Regions from separate parts of the Tindallia texcoconensis genome, predicted to be linked through region 2. Evidence: riboswitches for the same ligand, from Rfam matches in the RefSeq annotation. Region 2 holds a riboswitch; the other holds the start of a gene.

Region 1 (4,427 bases), 760 kb from region 2:
ATTTGGGAACACCAAAATAATGATACATTGCTGCTTGTGCAGCCCAGCAAATAAAGATGGTGGAAAAAACGTGAGTTCTTTTCCACTCCAATATATTTTGTAATTCTTCCCAATAAGAAACTTCATCAAAGGGTAATTTTTCTACTGGGGCCCCTGTCATAATCATCCCATCAAACTTTTCATTTTTGATTTGTGAGAATGTTTTATAAAATGCCCTCAAGTGTTCTTGTGAGGTGTTTTTAGATGTATGAGTTTCTGGATGCAAAAAAGTTACATCCACCTGTAATGGAGAATTTCCAAGCACCCTTAACAGCTGTGTTTCTGTCGTAATTTTTGTTGGCATCAAGTTAAGAATAAGGATTTTAAGTGGTCTAATATCCTGTGAATACGCTCTAGTTTCATTCATTACAAAAATATTTTCTTTATTTAATGTTTCGTAGGCCGGAAGATTGTCTGGTATTTTTACTGGCATGGTTTCTCCCCCTTTTTTTCAATTATTCAGCGCCTGATCCAAGTCTTCAATAAGATCTTCTGCATCTTCAAGTCCTACAGAAACTCGAATCATATCTGGCGTAATCCCAGCAGCTCTTTGCTGTTCTTCTGTTAGCTGTGCATGCGTAGTACTGCCAGGATGAATGACAAGGGATTTCGCATCTGCTACATTCGCCAACAAGGAAAATACTTTCAAGGCATTAATGAAAGTTTTTCCAGCCTCCACTCCTCCTTTAATTCCGAAAGTAAAGATGGATCCAACACCTTTTGGGAAGTATTTCTGATATAAATCAAAGTATGGACTGTCTTCTATTTCAGGATAGTTCACCCATGATACCCTAGGATGTTTTTTAAGAAATGAAACAATTTTTCTTGTATTCTTCACGTGGCGATCTACCCTTAAGGACAAGGTTTCGAGTCCCTGCAAAAACATAAAGGAATTAAATGGACTTAAGGCAGCTCCCATATCTCTCAATAGCTGTACTCTCATTTTAACGATATAAGCCGCTGATCCAAAGGTTTCTGTATATCGAATCCCATGATACGTTGAATCTGGCTCTGTTAGGCCTAAAAATTTTCCACTCTCTTCCCAATCAAAACTACCACCATCGATTATCACACCACCTATACTCGTTCCATGCCCTCCAATAAACTTTGTTGCAGAATGAACAACTATATCAGCACCATGATTGAGCGGTTGAAATAAATACGGTGTCGCAAAGGTATTATCAATAATAACTGGAATTCCATGACGATGGGCTATTTGAGACACTGCTTCTAGATCTATCAGATTAATATTTGGATTACCGATACTTTCCAAAAATATAGCCTTCGTTTTTTCAGTAATGGCTTTTTCAAAATTATCAGGTTCATCTGGTTCTACAAAGATTGTTTTAATCCCATACTTAGGCATTTGTGCATCTAATAAGGTGAACGTCCCTCCGTATAATGCATTAGAAGCTACTATTTCATCTCCCGCTTGGGCAATATTCATTATAGAATACGTCACTGCTGCAGATCCAGATGCCACTGCCAGCGCACCTACGCCACCCTCAAGGGCTGCCATTCTTTTCTCAAAGACATCACTAGTAGGATTCATAATACGCGTATAAATATTTCCTTCTTCTTCCAGTGAAAACAGTTTTGCAGCATGATCCACGTTATCAAACACATAAGATGTGGTCTGATAAATAGGAACAGCTCTAGATCCTGTCGCAGGATCAGGTTCCTGACCTGCATGAATTTGCAACGTATCAAACCTTCTCGTTTCTTCAGTCATTCTTATCACTCCTTCATTTTTTTTGAGAATAAGAAACCCTCTCTCGCAGGTGCAAAAGAGGGTTAATTACATTGAGTCTCTCATCTCTTAGGTAGTCACCTACAGGATTTAGCACCGTACATTTTCTGCCGGTTGCCGGGTTTCATCGGGCCAGTCCCTCCACCACTCATTATAAGAGTTACATTATTTAATTGATAAATATATTACCATTCTTAAAACAGTCTGTCAACATTTTCTTTTTTAATTTTTTAGATTTTTCACATAAAACTGTTTTAATGTAGCTTATTTTTATGTTATACTGAGGAAATATAATTATTTAGTGTTAACAGGAGGGAATCTATTTGTCTAGTAATCACAGTGAATATAAAATTCGTTCGGCACGTAAACAAGATCTTCCCGCCATTACTCGTATTTATAATCAAGGCATTGCAACTCGCCATGCAACAATGGAGTCGGAGTATAAGAATCTTGATGAAATGAAAGAATGGTTTATGACGAGAAATCCCCGTTATCAAGTCCTTGTACTTGAATACCAAAATGAGATGATGGGCTGGGCTTCTTTGAACTCCTTTCATTATCGAACTGCCTACGATGGTGTTGCAGATTTTTCAATCTATGTTTCTGAGAATCACAGAGGAAAAGGCCTTGGCAAAATATTATTAGAAGAATTAGAAAAAGTAGCCCTAGAAAATGGATTTTATAAACTCGTTCTCTTCACTCCAGACCATAACGAAGCAGCTAAGCGGCTTTATATTAGCCGTGGCTTTCGAATCGTCGGTGCATATCACAATCAAGGGACAATTGATGGAAAATGGATAGATATCGCCATAATGGAAAAGCAATTATTAGAAAGTATGGGAACATAGTACAACCAGCCTTAAAGTGTAGAACCCTCATCTCTATGAAGGTTCTACTTACCATATACCTATTTATTTTCCATAGCCTCTGAGTCATATCCAATGATGCCTTGTACACGACTCACATAATCTGTGATAATCCCATCAATATCATACATCAGAACCTCTCGAATATCTTCTTCTGTATTCACAGTCCATACCCATATTTCTCGTTCATCTACTCGTGCCTGACGGATGATATCCCTATCTAACATACTTTTATCGATGGCATAAAAATCCACATCTAACCGGGATAAGTTTCCAAGAGCGTAATACATTATCTGTCCCAATTTAATATCGGGGTTAAGTATTCGGACACGCTGTAAAAACTCATAATCAAAGGACTGTATATATGCATCCTCAACCATATCTGCATTTTCTATTGAGCGAACCACTTCTACCGCTAGAATATCGACAGGGCCATATGTTTTAACGTCCACGATCACACTGGCTTTCCCTTTCACTTCTTCTAATACTTCATCTAATGATACGACAGACTCCCCTTTGAAGGCCTCCGAAAAACGACTTCCCACATCTAACTGCGACAACTCTTGGAAAGTAAGCTCTATAGGTCTTTCTGGAATACCCGCAACCCTACTCAGTCCCCTATCGTGATTTAAAATCACTACATGATCTTTAGATAATTGCACATCCACTTCAATGAAATCTGCATGTTGATCTAATGCTGATCGAACAGCACTCATAGTATTCTCTGGTGCGTTTACAGGATCTCCCCGATGAGCAGCTATTTTTATATCTCGCCCTATATGCATCAAATTTTCATTTAAAGAATGTCCAAGAAAAAAGGATCCTACTAAAACACTCATCAAAATCACTGCTAATAGAAGTTTTCGTCTTCTAAACAAACGACTTACTAACCATTCAAGTTTTTCTAAAGTATAATTCCGCATGGTTTCCAATTCATCCGTAGCTTTCATACCTGCATCTTGCCTTAAATGATAAAATAATCTTGTTAAATAGATCATATTGAGAGGGAGCAATGCCATCGCAAGTAAAACGCCTAAAAAACTATTTAATGTAAGTAAATAGGTCTCCAGAAGACCACTAACACGAATCCCCAAGTAAGATGGTATCATGGAAGCGCCTGCTAAAAAAAGAAATCCGCCTCCTAAAACCACTAGATTCAGAATAAACAAGTTGACTAGCATGATGCAATTTCTTCCTTGAGTTAGTTTAATACTGTAGCCAATAGCTTTTCTAGTTGTTGTTTTTTCTAAAAGAATGAAATGAACCGTGAAAATAAGCCTCAGTAAAACAAAGACAAAAACCAATAAGACAGCTTGATAAAAATACATGATGATCTTAGAACCTTCTATAAAGTCCATCATTTTAGGTGGAATTTGCACTTCACCAGTTATACCAGGCGATATTGGTAATTCGATCAACGGAGATAGGATTAACAAGATAAAAATAAGGTGAATCATACCAATACCGAGAATTCTTGGTATTGTTCTTATAGCCGTAAAGATCGCCTCTGAAATAAAAACATTTTTAGAAAAATACTTTTTTTGTACTAATACAATAAGTCCACCTAATTCGACGATCATCATAATAACTGCGACAGATGCAATGAAAATCAATCCTATTAACCCTCTATAGCTGAGAACTATTCGAAAAGCCTGACTATTCAAAAGCACTCCAGAACCAAAGGATATTATTAATCGATTAAAAAGATAGGATAAGATTGGCACAAAAATAAAACTACTTAGTACCATAAACACCAATCCATAAGCAATGTA
Region 2 (4,427 bases):
TCCCAATCCACCAGCTCCTACCAGTCCAGCCATAGCCGTTGCGCCAATCAGGGAAATCACCGCTGTTGTCAAGCCCAACACCATAGCAGGTCGTGCCTCTCGGATCATGACATACCACACAATCTTTGGTGTGGTAATGCCCATAGCCTCATACGCTTCAATGACACCACGATTCACTTCTAAAAGAGCTGACTCCATTAACCGTGCTACAAAAGGTGCCGTATGAATCACCAAGGGAACCAACACTCCTTTTACCCCTATGGAAGTCCCTACCAGCAAACGAGTAAAGGGTAAAATAAAGAAAAGAAGAATGATAAAAGGAACGGAACGAAAAAAATTAATGATGGCATTGAGTCCATTATAGAGAAGCCTATTCTCGTAGCCGCCTCCCTTTCTCGTTAGAATCAAGCATATGCCCAATGGAAGCCCTAGTAAAATGGCAAAGAAAATGGCAATTCCCACCATCTGAAAAGTTTCTATGCTTGCATTTACAATAATCATCGCCCATTCTTCAAGAAACAACTTCATAATCACCGCCTCCTCTCACCACATCTATGCCAATGCCCTTGGCTTTTAAATAGTCCAAGGATTTTTCTGTTTCTTCTTTGTCTCCTTGCAATTGCACCAATAATTTGCCGTAATGCTGTTTTTTAAGAGGCACCATATTACCCGACAGAATATTGGGGTATACATGGAATTTTTTCGCCACTTCAGCCAAAACTGGTTTATCCGCTACCTTTCCTACAAAAGACAATTCTACTACCAGATGGCTATCCATCCATGGCTGATTCACTAGTTCTTCTGCTCCAGAGGGAAACTGACTGTTGATGAATTTTTTTGTGATCGGATGTTTCGGTGCCGATATAATCTGGGTTAAATCCCCTTTTTCCACTACTTTACCTGCTTCCATAACGGCTACACTGTCACAAATACGTTGAATCACCTGCATTTCATGAGTAATCAGTAACATGGTAATTCCAAAATCCCGATTAATCTGTGTTAACAAGGCTAAGATAGATTCCGTGGTTTCTGGATCCAAAGCACTGGTTGCCTCGTCGCATAGCAATACTTTCGGCCGGAGAGACAAAGCTCTGGCAATGGCCACTCGCTGTTTTTGTCCACCAGATAGTTGGGCTGGATATGCCTTTTCTTTTTCCTCTAGACCCACTACAGATAGGTATTCCTTCACCCGTTTATTCATTTCTCTGAAATCCAGACCCGTTAGTTTTAATGGGATGGCAATATTTTCATACACGGTTGCAGTTTCCAGTAAATGAAATCCCTGAAAAATCATCCCCATATCCTGCCTTGTTTTTCTAAGATCCTTTGCTGAAAGAGAGGTTAAAGACATCCCGTTAAAAACAACCTGGCCCGACGTAGGCTTTTCCAGCAAATTCGCCACTCGAATTAAGGTGCTTTTTCCAGCGCCACTATGACCAATAATGCCATAGATTTCTCCTTGAGAAACCTTTAGGGATACTTGATCCAGGGCAATATTCCTTTGGGTCTCTGTTTTAAACTCTTTTGTGATATTTTGAAATTCAATCATTGGCCTTCTTCCCTCTCTTTACAAATGATTTCTGTTACCACCCAGGAACAATGGATCCCTGAAATCTCTCCTCAATAAACGCTTTAATATCTTCTTGATAATAGTATTCCATCAATTGTTGGATGGCTGGGTCCTCTTGATTCTCTGCTCTGGCAGCCACTACATTGACATAGGGAGAATCACTGGCTTCCATCAAAATAGAATCTTCCGTCGGTACAAATCCATATTCAATGGCAAAATTCGAGTTGATGACAGCCGCTGTTACCTCTCCTAATTGCCGTGGTAGTTGTGAGGCTTCTAGCTCAATGAATTCTAAATTCAGCGGGTTTTCTGCAATATGGTTGACGGTTGCTTCCACGCCTACGCCTTCTTCCAACCTAATAAGTCCAGCACTTTCCAATAAAATAAGGGATCTGGCTCCATTGGTCGGATCGTTGGGTATGGCTATTCCATCCCCTTCCTGTATTTCCTCAATGGATTCTAAGGATTCTGCATACACACCAATAGGAAAATTAATGGTATATCCTACATCCACAAGATCAAGGTTTCTTTCTTCCCTGAACTTTTCTAAATATGGTTTATGCTGAAACATATTTAAGTCCAATTCACCTTCTGCCAATGCAATATTAGGCATTACATACTCTGTAAACACTTGGAGTTCGATAACCATTCCATCTTCTGCAGCCTTTTTTTTCACCTGCTCCATAACTTCTTCATGGGGTCCTGGTGTCACCCCAATAGTTAAGTGAGCCGGATCCAAGGTGGTTGTTTCTTTCGATGAGCCACAACCACTGACCAATAAAATCAATATAACCAACCATACGCCACTTAATTTTTTCATTTTTATCATCCTTTTCCATTTAAATTTTTTCTGAAACCCTAGCCATGTCCTACCCTTTTCTCTCATCCCCCTTTTGAACAATAAAAAAACTCTCTGTATAAGACAGAGAGACAATTTAGTAAGTATATTGACTCTCTCATCTTCCGGAAATTCCGCAGGATTTAGCACCTTTAGCTGTTATCCTTGGGATAAACAGTTATGGTTGCCGGGTTTCATCGGGCCAGTCCCTCCACCACTCTTGATAAGAGTTTGATATTATTCGATTGTTGGTATTGCTCTTAAAACGCTTTCTATTTGGAAATTTTTAAATCTGTATAGAATAATAATACGGATTTTCTGCTTTGTCAACTATTTTTTAAATTTTTCTTTTTAGAATTTTATCCTTTTTGAAAATAGGCCCTTAGATTTTCATCTGAAAGAGGGCGGCTCACGAAATAGCCTTGAACCATATCGCATTCATAGGATTTTATCCTATCAAGCTGTTTTTCGGTTTCGATGCCTTCTGCAATCACATCTAAATCCATTTTATGAGCCATGGCTATAATGGATTGAATCATGACTTTTGTGTTCTGATCTTTTTCCATTCCTTGGACAAAAGCTTTATCGATTTTCAAGGTGTTGATGGGCAAATTTTTCAAATAGGATAAGGAAGAAAAGCCCGTACCAAAATCGTCTAGAGATGTTTTCACTCCTAGAGTTCTTAATTTCTTTAGGATGGTCACTGCTTCATCAAAAGAATGAATAAAGACACTCTCCGTTATTTCCAGTTCTAGCAAGGCTGGGTTAACCCCAGATCCCTTTAATTGCTGTTTCACCATCTCAACAAATCCACGACTTCGCAACTGCAATGTAGAGACATTAACCGAAACCACTAAATCACGGAGATGGGACTCTTGAAAAGACGCTATTTTCTCACAAGCTTTAGATATCACCCATTCTCCAATAGGGATAATGAGTCCAGATTCTTCTGCCACAGGAATAAACTCATAAGGAGATACCGCCCCCAACACCGGATGTTCCCAGCGTAAAAGACCTTCGATGCCTCTTGTTTTCAATGGATGCGTAAAGACTTGAGGTTGGTAGTTAAGTGTCATTTCGTTATTTTCCAAAGCCCTTCTCAAGCCTTTTTCCAGTTCCATTTTTTTCATCAAATCAAATTTCATGGATTCTTGAAAAAATGTATGCCGATTGTTTCCTTGCTTTTTAGAAGCACAAATGGCTGTATCCGCATGTTGAAGCAAGGCTTCCACCGTATGGCCGTGATCTGGGTACACCGCAATACCAAAACTTGTATTTATATATACTTCTGTTTCTCTACAGGAAAAAGGATATTCAAAAATATGGCGAATCCGATTGATTTCTTCCAACACCATTTCAGGATTTGTCATTTCCGACAACACACTAACAAAGTCATCTCCGCTCATTCGAGCCAATAACCCGGTGTCTTTTTTTAAATAAGCCATTTTTTCACCAATCTGGGCTAAAATTTCATCTCCAAAACCATGACCATAGATATCATTAATGCGTTTAAACTGATCTAGATCAAAATAAATCACCGCTAGCTTCTTTTGCTTTTCCCTGTGGTTCTCCAGGGTTTTGCGTAAGGCTTCCTTCAAATAACTAACATTAGGAAGTTTTGTTACCTCATCATAGTAGGCTAATTCCTGCAATCGTTGGTCTCTTTCTTGAATTTTATCTACCATCCCATTAAAACTATCCGCTAGTTGATTAAATTCTTCAAAACTATCGGTTTTCACTCTTTCTTCATAATTACCCTTGGCAATTTCTCGAGTTTGAGCCAGCAACTCTTGAAAAGAACGGGTAATTCTACGGATATTCCTTCGAGTGATGCTGGTTGACATCAAGAAAAAGAGGAGTAAAATGACAAAACTAAAGACCACCATTCGTTTCACTGTATCATAAAGAATATCAACAGATTGATAGACAATGGTATACCAGCCTGCGTTTTCAATGGGATATGCTGTTACCCATTCTCCTTGGATTCTCCCTGTATAATAATCTTTTTCCTGAAGGGTT

What was found. A riboswitch is a leader RNA that binds a small molecule or an ion and turns the genes downstream of it on or off. The one in region 2 is predicted to bind S-adenosylmethionine.
Positions count from the first base shown of each region.
Region 1: another riboswitch for S-adenosylmethionine. It lies ahead of ACZ47N_RS01115 (O-acetylhomoserine aminocarboxypropyltransferase/cysteine synthase family protein); the one in region 2 lies ahead of ACZ47N_RS04595 (MetQ/NlpA family ABC transporter substrate-binding protein).

Region 1 covers NZ_AP042431.1:219,779-224,205, forward strand. Annotated here, with positions in the region: gene metA (homoserine O-acetyltransferase MetA) at 1-472, opposite strand, end outside; gene ACZ47N_RS01115 (O-acetylhomoserine aminocarboxypropyltransferase/cysteine synthase family protein) at 491-1,771, opposite strand; SAM riboswitch class I at 1,849-1,949, opposite strand; gene ACZ47N_RS01120 (arsinothricin resistance N-acetyltransferase ArsN1 family A) at 2,113-2,637, shown strand; gene ACZ47N_RS01125 (glycerophosphodiester phosphodiesterase family protein) at 2,697-4,427, opposite strand, start outside.
Region 2 covers NZ_AP042431.1:979,155-983,581, forward strand. Annotated here, with positions in the region: gene ACZ47N_RS04585 (methionine ABC transporter permease) at 1-528, opposite strand, end outside; gene ACZ47N_RS04590 (methionine ABC transporter ATP-binding protein) at 512-1,549, opposite strand; gene ACZ47N_RS04595 (MetQ/NlpA family ABC transporter substrate-binding protein) at 1,584-2,390, opposite strand; SAM riboswitch class I at 2,524-2,638, opposite strand; gene ACZ47N_RS04600 (bifunctional diguanylate cyclase/phosphodiesterase) at 2,768-4,427, opposite strand, start outside.